2 regions of the Maribacter aurantiacus genome follow, and region 1 is predicted to be linked to the other one. Evidence: riboswitches for the same ligand, from Rfam matches in the RefSeq annotation. Region 1 holds a riboswitch; the other holds the start of a gene.

Region 1 (5,223 bases):
CTCCGTATCGCGCCACCTCCCTTTACCAAAGGGAGGAGCTTTTTTTGGAACTTAAATTTTCACTTGTTTACTATAAAATTTGCTCCCCTCTTTTGCAAAGAGGGGTGATTCAGCTTTGCTGAATCGGGGAGATTGATTTTTGGTTTGATTTTTTCAATCCCTCCGACCCGATACTCCGTATCGCGTCACCTCCCTTTTCCAAAGGGAGGAGCTTTTTTTGGAACTTAAATTTTCACTTGTTTGCTATAAAATTTGCTCCCCTCTTTAGAAAAGAGGGGTGATTCGGCCATGCCGAATCGGGGAGATTGGTTTTGAGTACAATATTTTCAATCCCTCCGACCCGATACTCCGTATCGAGCCACCTCCCTTTTCTAAAGGGAGGAGCTTGTAAAGTTATTTTTGATTTCTTCTAGTACGGATGGTAAATTTTCAAATACCATTTTGTTTTCAAATCGGATTACCTTCAAACCAAGATTCTCAATGTGCTCGGTCCGTTTTTCATCATGGGTGTGGGCCACTGGATTCATGTGGACTTGCCCATCCAATTCAATGATTAATTTTTCAGAAGGGCAATAAAAATCCACAATGAACCAGTCAATACTGTGTTGCTTGTGGAATTTTCTACCTTCCAATTGTTTTGCTTTCAGATGTTTCCATAAAAAGGCTTCGGCAGAAGTTAACTTTTTTCTAAGCTCTTTTCTTCTGTCCAAAAATTCCTTGCGGTTATGGTGTTTATTAGGCACAACTAAAAATACTAATAATTTGCTCCCCTCTTTAGAAAAGAGGGGTGATTCGGCGTTGCTGAATCGGGGAGATTGACTTGTTTGTTCAAAAATTTCAATCCCTCCGACCCGATACTCCGTATCGCGCCACCTCCCTTTGAAAAAGGGAGGAGCTTTTTTTGGAACTTAAATTTTCACTCGTTTATTATAAAATTTGCTCCCCTCTTTAGAAAAGAGGGGTGATTCGGCGTTGCTGAATCGGGGAGTTTGGTTTTGAGTTTATATTTTCAATCCCTCCGACCCGATACTTCGTATCGTGCCACCTCCCTTTACTAAAGGGAGGAGCTTTTTTTGGAACTTACATTATCAACTTGTTTAGTATAAAATTTGCTCCCTTCTTTTTTAAAGAAGGTTGATTCGGCCATGCCGAATTGGGGAGATAGGGATTTAGGTTAATATTTTCAATCCCTCCGACCCGATACTTCGTATCGCGTCACCTCCCTTTTCCAAAGGGAGGAGCTTTTTTTGGAACTTAAATTTTCACTTGTTTGCTATAAAATTTGCACCCCTCTTTTGCAAAGAGGGGTGATTCGGCCATGCCGAGTCGGGGAGATTGGGATTTTAATTAATATTTTACAATCCCTCCGACCCGATACTCCGTATCGCGCCACCTCCCTTTTTTAAAGGGAGGAGCTTTTTAAGGTTTGCCATAAAGGGAAAGAGGTTTAAACCTATCGTTTCACTAGGGTTTTGTTAAATTTTTGGATTTGATTAGGATTTTAAAAGTTCCTGCCCTTATATTTGCCCCGTTAAGTTCAAACACGTATTGAATAGTTATCAAGAAAGGTGGAGGGATTGGACCCTTTGAAGCCTTAGCAACCCTTGTTCACCCGATTATCGGAAACAAGAAGGTGCTACATTCTACCCCGTTTGGGGAAGGATAACAGTCATCGAAATTTCTTCGATTCACTTTCTTATAACTTTTTGATTTTATCGAACCGCATCGTCGGCAGGTTCGGGTTTGGCTTTTTTAATCAATTTATGATGTCCGCGATCAATCAAGGACTTAACCATTAAAAAACAAAAATCATGAGCAATCAAAAATTAGCAACGAACGCACTTCATGCCGGGCATGACACTACACAATCCGCAGGTACTAGGGCCGTACCTATCTATCAGACATCGTCGTACGTATTCAATAACACCCAACATGCGGCCAATCTATTTTCCTTGGCCGAATTGGGCTTTATTTATACCCGCTTGAACAACCCTACCAACCAGATTCTTCAGGACCGTTTGGCCGCTGTGGAAGGTGGTATCGGTGCGGTGGTATTCTCCTCGGGAACGGCTGCCATTTCTACGGGGTTGTTGACGCTTTTAAAGGCCGGGGACCATATTGTAGCCTCCAGCAGTTTATATGGGGGTACGTTCAACCTGTTGAATGTGACGCTCCCACGTTTGGGAATCCATACGACCTTTGTAGATGCCTCAAAACCCGAAAATTTTGGGAAGGCCGTAAAGGAAAATACCAGGGCTATCTTTGTGGAATCTTTGGGAAATCCAAAACTGGACGTTCTCGATTTAAAGGCTATATCCAAGGAAGCCAAAGCAGCGGGCGTTCCGTTCATCGTGGATAATACGGTAGCCACTCCGGCATTATTAAACCCCATTGAACATGGCGCCAATTTGGTCATCCATTCTTTGACAAAATACATTGGGGGTCAGGGTACATCTTTGGGCGGTGCCATTATCGATGCGGGTACTTTCGACTGGGCCAATGGAAAATTCCCGGAATTTACGGAACCTTCCGCAGGGTATCACGGTTTAGTATATCATGAAGCCTTGGGAGCTGCAGCCTTTACCTTTAAACTGATTTTGGAAGGTCTTAGGGATTTTGGCGGTGCTTTGAGTCCGTTCAATGCCTTTCAAATTATACAGGGATTGGAAACCTTACCCGTGCGTATTAAGCAACATAGTGCGAATGCCTTGGAGCTTGCAGAATGGCTGCAAAGCAGGGACGAGGTCGCTTGGGTAAAATATCCCGGATTAAAGGGCGACGATTATTATGATTTGGCCCAGGAATACCTGCCCAAAGGCCAAAGCGGCTTGGTTACCTTTGGGGTTAAAGGAGGATTTGAAGCGGCCAAAAGCGTGACCGATGCCACCAAAATATTCTCGCTTTTGGCAAATATTGGCGATACAAAATCCCTCATTATCCATCCGGCGAGTACCACACATCAGCAGTTGACGCAAGAACAGCAACTGGGTGCGGGCGTTTCTCAGGATTTGATCCGACTTTCCGTTGGCCTAGAGGATATAGAAGATTTAAAGGCCGATTTGGAACAGGCCTTTGCCGCAGCCAATATCTAGCGGTAAAAGAAACGAGTCAATACACGGCAAAACGCTGATAAATAGATAATTTTGGCATCCTATGCTACATCATTTACATATAAGGGAATATACCACGCTTTCTGGAGTAACCCAGGATATAGAACTGTCCTATGAACTGTTTGGGGCCAAGCTCCATACGGCTCCCATAATTTTGGTGAACCATGCCCTCACGGGGAATTCCAACGTTACGGGAGAAAACGGTTGGTGGTCTGCCTTAATCGGCGATGGAAAATGCATCGATACGAAAAAGTATACCATCCTTTGTTTTAACATCCCCGGAAACGGATACGATAAGTTTGTCATTGAAAATTATAAGGATTTTGTGGCCGGGGATATCGCCCGCATTTTCTTGTTGGGGTTGGAAAAACTGAACATTAAAAAGCTTTTTGCCATCATCGGGGGTTCTTTGGGAGGGGGTATCGCCTGGGAAATGGCGGCCATCAATCCCAATTTGACGGAGCATCTGGTTCCAGTGGCGTCTGACTGGAAATCGACCGATTGGCTCATCGCCAATTGTCAGATCCAGGAACAGTTTCTGGTGAATTCCAAACAGCCCGTACACGACGCCCGTATGCACGCCATGTTGTGCTATCGTACCCCCGAGTCCTTCAAGGAGCGGTTTAAACGCAGTACGAACGAGGAGCTTCAGGTGTTCAATGTGGAAAGCTGGCTGATGCACCACGGGGAAAAGTTACAGGAACGCTTTCAATTATCGGCCTATAAACTGATGAACCAATTGTTGAAGACCATCGATGTGACCCGAAACGGCGAAGAGAACTTCATCAAACTTCAAAATAGTGCTACCAATATCCATATCATTGGGGTGGATTCCGACCTGTTTTTTACGGCGAAGGAGAACAAGGATACCTTTAAACAGTTGGCCCAGGCCAATAGTAACGTAACCTATGGCGAGGTACAATCGCTCCATGGTCATGATGCCTTTCTGATCGAGTTCGAGCAAATGGAAAAACTGCTGAGTTCCATTTTCAATACAAATGGAAAATCGGGAAAGGTAAAAGTCTTGAAATTCGGGGGGAAGTCCTTGAGCAACGGAGAGGGATTGGAACGCGTGTTGGACGTCATCGTTTCCAAAGTGAAGTCAGGCGAGAATATTGCCGTGGTGTTATCCGCACGTGAAAAGGCGACCGATCAATTGGAAAGTCTGTTGGATAAGGCCGCCAAGGGAAAACCGTACAAGGAAGATTTCGAGGCACTGGAAAATTACCAACAGCATACGTACTGCAATGTAAACCTTTCCAAGGAGTTCAAGAGCTTGGCCAAGTTGTTCGAAGGGGTTTCCTTATTGGGCGATTATAGTGCCAAGATTAAGGATGAGGTTTTGGCGTATGGGGAATTGATTTCGGCTAAATTGGTGACCAAACTTTTGATCGGTAAAGGCATTAATGCCCGATTTTTGGATTCACGGGAACTCATTACCACCGATGCCACTTTTGGGGATGCCAAAGTCTTGGAACATGTTTCCAAGGAAAAGGTGTTGTTGAAGTTTGCGGAATTGCCCCACGATGCCGTTCCCATCATTACGGGTTTCATTGCCGCTACCGAGGACGGGGAAACCACTACGCTGGGAAGGAACGGCAGTAATTACAGCGCCGCCCTTTTGGCCAATTTCTTGGATGCCGAAGAGTTGCAAAATTATACGCATGTCGATGGAATTTTTACTGCCAATCCGGATTATGTGAAGGAGGCCAAGCGAATCAGCAACTTGAGTTATGCAGAGGCGAACGAGATGGCCAACTTTGGAGCCACGATTTTGCATGCCAAGACGATTATTCCGTTGATTGAAAAGAACATTCCGCTACGGATTTTAAACACTTATAACGACGATAACGAGGGCACGCTGATCAGTGCCAAGTCCAGCAAAGAAGGTATCCGTTCCATTTCGGTCATTGAGGATGTGGCCTTGATCAACCTGGAAGGGCGCGGTTTGTTGGGGAAAGTGGGTATTGATGCCCGTATCTTCAAGACTTTGGAGGCCATCAACATCAGTGTAAGCATTATTTCCCAGGGTTCTTCGGAGCGGGGAATCGGTTTGGTGGTGAAGCGCGACAAGGCGGAACGCGCCAAGCGAGCCTTGGAGAACGAGTTTTCG
Region 2 (5,223 bases), on a different contig from region 1:
TTAAATTTTCATCCTTGGCATAGCCCCAATAGTTGATTCTCACCTCCTTATGCAAATATTCCGCAAAGGCCTCGGCCAAACGGTCCGCCAATGCCTTGACCATAATTGAACTGTAATCATCCAAATTCTTTTCAAATTCCGCAGCCAATTCAGCGGTACCAAAACCTGTGGAAACACAGAAAGTCCCAATATAATCCTGGACACCGCTTTCCTTTGGTGCAATAAAATCGGCCAGGGCATAATCTGCAACGCCTTCCCTGCGCTGTAACTGTTGTCTTAGTGTCCTAAACTCATAGGTATTTCCATCATCAGGATTCCTGACCTCGATATCATCAGCATTTACGGTATTTGCCGGAAACAATCCAAATACAGCTTTTGCTTTTAGCTGTTTCTTGTCTAATATATCCTTGAGCATTTTTTGCGCATCAGAAAATAAATCTCTTGCTTGTTCCCCAACCACTTCGTCGGTCAATATATCGGGATATTTCCCATGCAATTCCCAACTTCTAAAGAAAGGGGTCCAATCAATATAGGAGACTAATTTATCCAGCTCTTGATTTTCTATCACCTGTATCCCCATCATATGAGGTTCCTTTATTTTAGCGTTGCCCCAGTCGATTTGAAACTTATTCTCACGGGCCTGCACTATGGTTTTATATTCCTTCTTTACGGAACGCTTTAAAAATTTGTCCCTAAAGTCATCATAGTCTTCCTTAATTCTGATTTTGTAAGCCGCCGAAGTTTCTTTCTGTAGAAGATCGCCAACGACGGTTACGGCCCTGGAAGCATCGTTTACATGGACCACGGCCTCCGTATATTGGGGATCAATTTTGACCGCGGTATGGGCCTTGCTCGTCGTTGCCCCTCCAATCAGTAATGGGATATTAAAATTGTTTCGTTGCATCTCCTTCGCAAGATGTACCATTTCATCCAAGGAAGGGGTGATCAATCCGCTCAGGCCTATGATATCCACATTATGGTTTATGGCTTCCTGTATTATTTTTTCCGGAGGTACCATTACCCCCAAATCAATAATCTCATAATTGTTACACGCCAGCACCACACTGACAATATTTTTTCCAATATCGTGGACATCCCCCTTCACGGTCGCCATCAATATTTTTCCATTACCTTCGGAGTCCCCTTCCTGCGGATTGGCCAATTTCTCCTCTTCAATATAGGGCAACAAATAGGCAACGGCTTTTTTCATGACCCGCGCCGATTTCACTACTTGGGGCAGGAACATTTTACCGCTCCCGAATAAATCCCCTACCACGTTCATCCCGGTCATCAAATGTCCTTCAATGACTTCAATAGGTTTGTCAGATGCCTTTCTGGCTTCTTCCACATCCACTTCAATATACTGATCGATTCCTTTGACCAATGCCCTTGTAATTCGTTCCTGCAAGGGTTCCTCTCTCCAAGAATTATCCACCTTGCTTTCCTTGGCCTTACCTACAATGGATTCCGAAAATTCCAGGAGCCGCTCCGTTGCATCTTCTCGACGGTTTAACATTACGTCCTCTACGTGCTCCAGAAGGTCCTTGGGAATATCGTCATATACCTCCAACATCGTTGGGTTTACGATACCCATGTTCATTCCGGCCTTTATCGCATGATACAAAAACACCGAATGCATGGCCTCCCGAACTGGATTATTACCACGAAATGAAAAAGAAACATTACTTACACCACCACTAACACTGCAATAGGGTAAGTTTTCCCTAACCCATTTCGTAGCTTTTATGAAATCGAGCGCATTCAATTTGTGTTCGTCCATCCCCGTAGCTACTGGAAATATATTCAGGTCAAAAATGATGTCCTCTGGAGGAAAGCCCACTTGGTTAACCAGAATATCGTAAGAACGTCGGGCGATTTCAATACGTCTTTCGTAATTGTCCGCCTGACCAACTTCATCAAAAGCCATAACGATGACCGCAGCCCCATATCGCTTTATCAATTTGGCGTGATGTATGAATTCCGCTTCGCCCTCTTTTAGACTAATGGAATTAACAACACATTTACCTTGAACCACTTGCAGACCTGCTTCGATAATCTCCCATTTGGAACTATCGATCATGATGGGGACACGCGCAATATCTGGTTCGGCAATGACCAAATTCAAAAACTTGACCATGGCTGCTTTACCATCGATCAGTCCATCGTCCATGTTGATATCGATTATCTGGGCTCCTCCTTCTACCTGTTCCCTAGCAACATCCAATGCTTCTTCAAATTTTTCCTCTTTTATCAGTCGCAGAAATCTTTTGGAACCAGCTACGTTGGTCCTTTCTCCTACGTTAATAAAATTACTTTCTGGTGTAACCACTAAAGGTTCCAGACCGCTTAGTTTAAGGTATTTTTTTTGTTTGCTTTCCATATCTATACCTGCTCTACCATTAATGGCCTTGGCTTGTAATCCTTAACCAAATCAGCAATTGCTTTAATATGGGCGGGCGTAGTTCCACAACAACCCCCAATAATATTAATCAACCCTTTATCCAAATACTCCTTAATTTGACTCGCCATTTGTTCCGGATTTTGGTCGTATTCCCCAAAAGCATTGGGCAGTCCGGCATTGGGATGGGCCGAGATTCCGAACTCACTCTTCTTGGAAAGGACCTCTAAATGGGGCACTAAGTCCTTAGCTCCCAAGGCACAGTTGAGTCCTACAGTTAACAAAGGAATATGGGATACGCTAATAAGAAATGCCTCCGCGGTTTGACCCGTTAACGTTCTGCCAGATGCATCCGTAATGGTCCCGCTTATCATGATTGGAACGTCTATATTTCGTTCTTCCTTTACTTCTTCTATTGCAAATAAAGCGGCCTTACAATTTAAGGTGTCCGTTATGGTTTCTATCAACAAAACATCCACACCACCATCCAAAAGGGCTTCTACTTGTTGTTTATACGCTATGCGTAATTCCTCAAAAGTAATGGCCCTGTAACCTGAATCATTTACATCTGGGGACATACTGGCTGTTTTATTCGTTGGTCCCATACTACCTGCTACAAAGCGTGGTTTTTCTGGTGTTGTCAATGTGTATTCTTCGGCAACTTTTTTGGCGATGACGGCCGATTCATAATTAAAATCATAGACAAAATCCTCCATCTCATAATCTGCCATAGCTATGGTGGTGCTGGAAAAAGTATTGGTCTCAATGATATCCGCCCCAGCCTCTAGATATTTACGATGTACCTCCGCCAAAGCTTCTGGCTGCGTAAGGGCCAACATATCGTTATTTCCTTTAACATCTATGTGCCAATCCTTAAATCGTTCACCACGAAAATCCGTCTCTGTAAACTTGTATTGCTGCAACATAGTGCCCATCGCACCATCCAATACCAAAATTCTTTTTTGAATTTCCTCTTTTATATTGCTCATTTCTGTTTCATATTGGACGTTATAACCTCCTATTTTAAATCATTTAAATGTAACGTAAGGAATCAAGAATAGGAATTTGGGCTAGGCCTTTTGGGGTTATCTTTCCCGATGGCATTCGGGATAGAACGTAGCACCTACTTACCTACTGACCAAATCAGACTAGTCCAAGGGTTGCCAAGGCTTCAATGGGTCTATTCCCTCCACCTTTCTTGATAACAATACAGTTTTTAATAGAACTGGGGCAAAGTAACGGCTCTACCCGTTCAAAACCAAATAATCATTTTTGTAAAGACTTTTCCATAACAAAAAACCCTTCAATTAGTATTCTTGAAGGGTTCCTTAGTCGTTTCAAAAATTACTATGCTATACTTTGTACCACTTCTTTTTTAGCCTCTTTTTTGGAGCCATCAAATCCTTCTACCCCACCAACCGTAGTATATTTCATCACATATCGTTTGCCGGGATTGATGATTTGATAAGCATACTGACACATTACCGCCGCTTCATGAAAACCGGAAAGAATCAATTTCAACTTGCCCTCATAGGTATTGACATCTCCAATGGCAAAAACTCCCGGTATATTTGTCTGATAGTCCTTGGCATTGTTCACCTTTATAGCATTCTTCTCAATTTCCAATCCCCAATTTCCGATAGGACCCAATTTCGGTGAAAGTCCAAAAAGCGGAATAAAATTATCCACTTCTAGGTAGGTTTCACCCTTTTCGGTGTCGTTATGTTTGATGACAACGGCTTCCAACTTCTCATCGCCATATAATTTTTTAACCTCGGCTTCCGTGAATAATTTTATTTTACCCAATTTGGCCAATTCCGATGCTCTCTCAACAGAGTCCAAGGCTCCTCGAAATTCATTTCTACGGTGAACCAAGGATACTTCCGAAGCGACATCGGCCAAGAAAATGGCCCAGTCTAGGGCAGAATCTCCTCCACCGGCAATAACCACCTTTTTACCACGATAGACCTCCGGGTCCTTAACCATATAGGCCACGCCTTTATCCTCAAAATCCACAATATTGGAAATGGGAGGCTTTCTTGGCTCGAAAGAGCCCAAACCGCCTGCAATCACCACAACGGGTGCATGGTGCTGTGTACCTTTGTTCGTGGTAACTATATAGGAGCCATCTTCTTGTTTGTCCAAGGTTTCCGCCCGTTCTCCCAAGGTAAATCCGGCTTCAAATGGCTTTATCTGTTCCATAAGATTATCCACTAATGTACCCGCCAATATTTCCGGAAAAGCTGGAATATCATAAATCGGTTTTTTGGGATAAATCTCCGAGCACTGACCACCAGGCTGTGGCAATGCATCGATAAGATGGCATTTTAATTTTAGCAGTCCTGCTTCAAATACGGTGAATAATCCTGTTGGGCCTGCACCTATGATTACAATATCTGTTTTTATCATACTTCTTAATTAGGATTTAGTGGTTAGGAGTTAGCTGTTTAGGCAAAAAAATCTTTTATCTATTCACTTAGAACTTTTAACTCTTTACTATCTACATATCGTTTTTTTATTTCGATAAGCTTTTGCCGATGTCCAACCACTTCACCAATAATAATGATGGCAGGATTGGACAACCTATTCTTCTTTACTTCGTCTTCTATATTGGAAATAGTCCCTACCGCTATTTTCTCTTCCTTCCAAGTACCATTTTGGATAATGGCAATAGCTGTTTCGTCCTTCCCTTCCTTTTTAAAAAAAGAAACAATTTCGGGTAACTTGGACATTCCCATGAGAATGACAACCGTAGCATTACTTTTAGCTGCCAAGGCTACGTCTCCTGATAATTTATGCTGTTTTGTAGTTCCCGTAATGACCCA

The links. Region 1 has a riboswitch for S-adenosylmethionine ahead of FEK29_RS16945 (O-acetylhomoserine aminocarboxypropyltransferase/cysteine synthase family protein). Riboswitches for the same ligand answer to the same signal wherever they lie in the genome.
Region 2: linked by a shared signal. The riboswitch ahead of FEK29_RS15265 (homocysteine S-methyltransferase family protein) and the one ahead of FEK29_RS16945 (O-acetylhomoserine aminocarboxypropyltransferase/cysteine synthase family protein) in region 1 are both predicted to bind S-adenosylmethionine.

What each region holds. Positions count from the first base shown of each region.
Region 1 is NZ_VBUK01000014.1:62,929-68,151, forward strand. It holds gene FEK29_RS16940 (endonuclease domain-containing protein) at 372-710, opposite strand; SAM riboswitch class I at 1,554-1,669, shown strand; gene FEK29_RS16945 (O-acetylhomoserine aminocarboxypropyltransferase/cysteine synthase family protein) at 1,812-3,092, shown strand; gene thrA (bifunctional aspartate kinase/homoserine dehydrogenase I) at 3,154-5,223, shown strand, end outside.
Region 2 is NZ_VBUK01000011.1:20,911-26,133, reverse strand. It holds gene metH (methionine synthase) at 1-2,380, opposite strand, end outside; gene FEK29_RS15265 (homocysteine S-methyltransferase family protein) at 2,383-3,387, opposite strand; SAM riboswitch class I at 3,481-3,606, opposite strand; gene FEK29_RS15260 (NAD(P)/FAD-dependent oxidoreductase) at 3,746-4,807, opposite strand; gene cobA (uroporphyrinogen-III C-methyltransferase) at 4,867-5,223, opposite strand, start outside.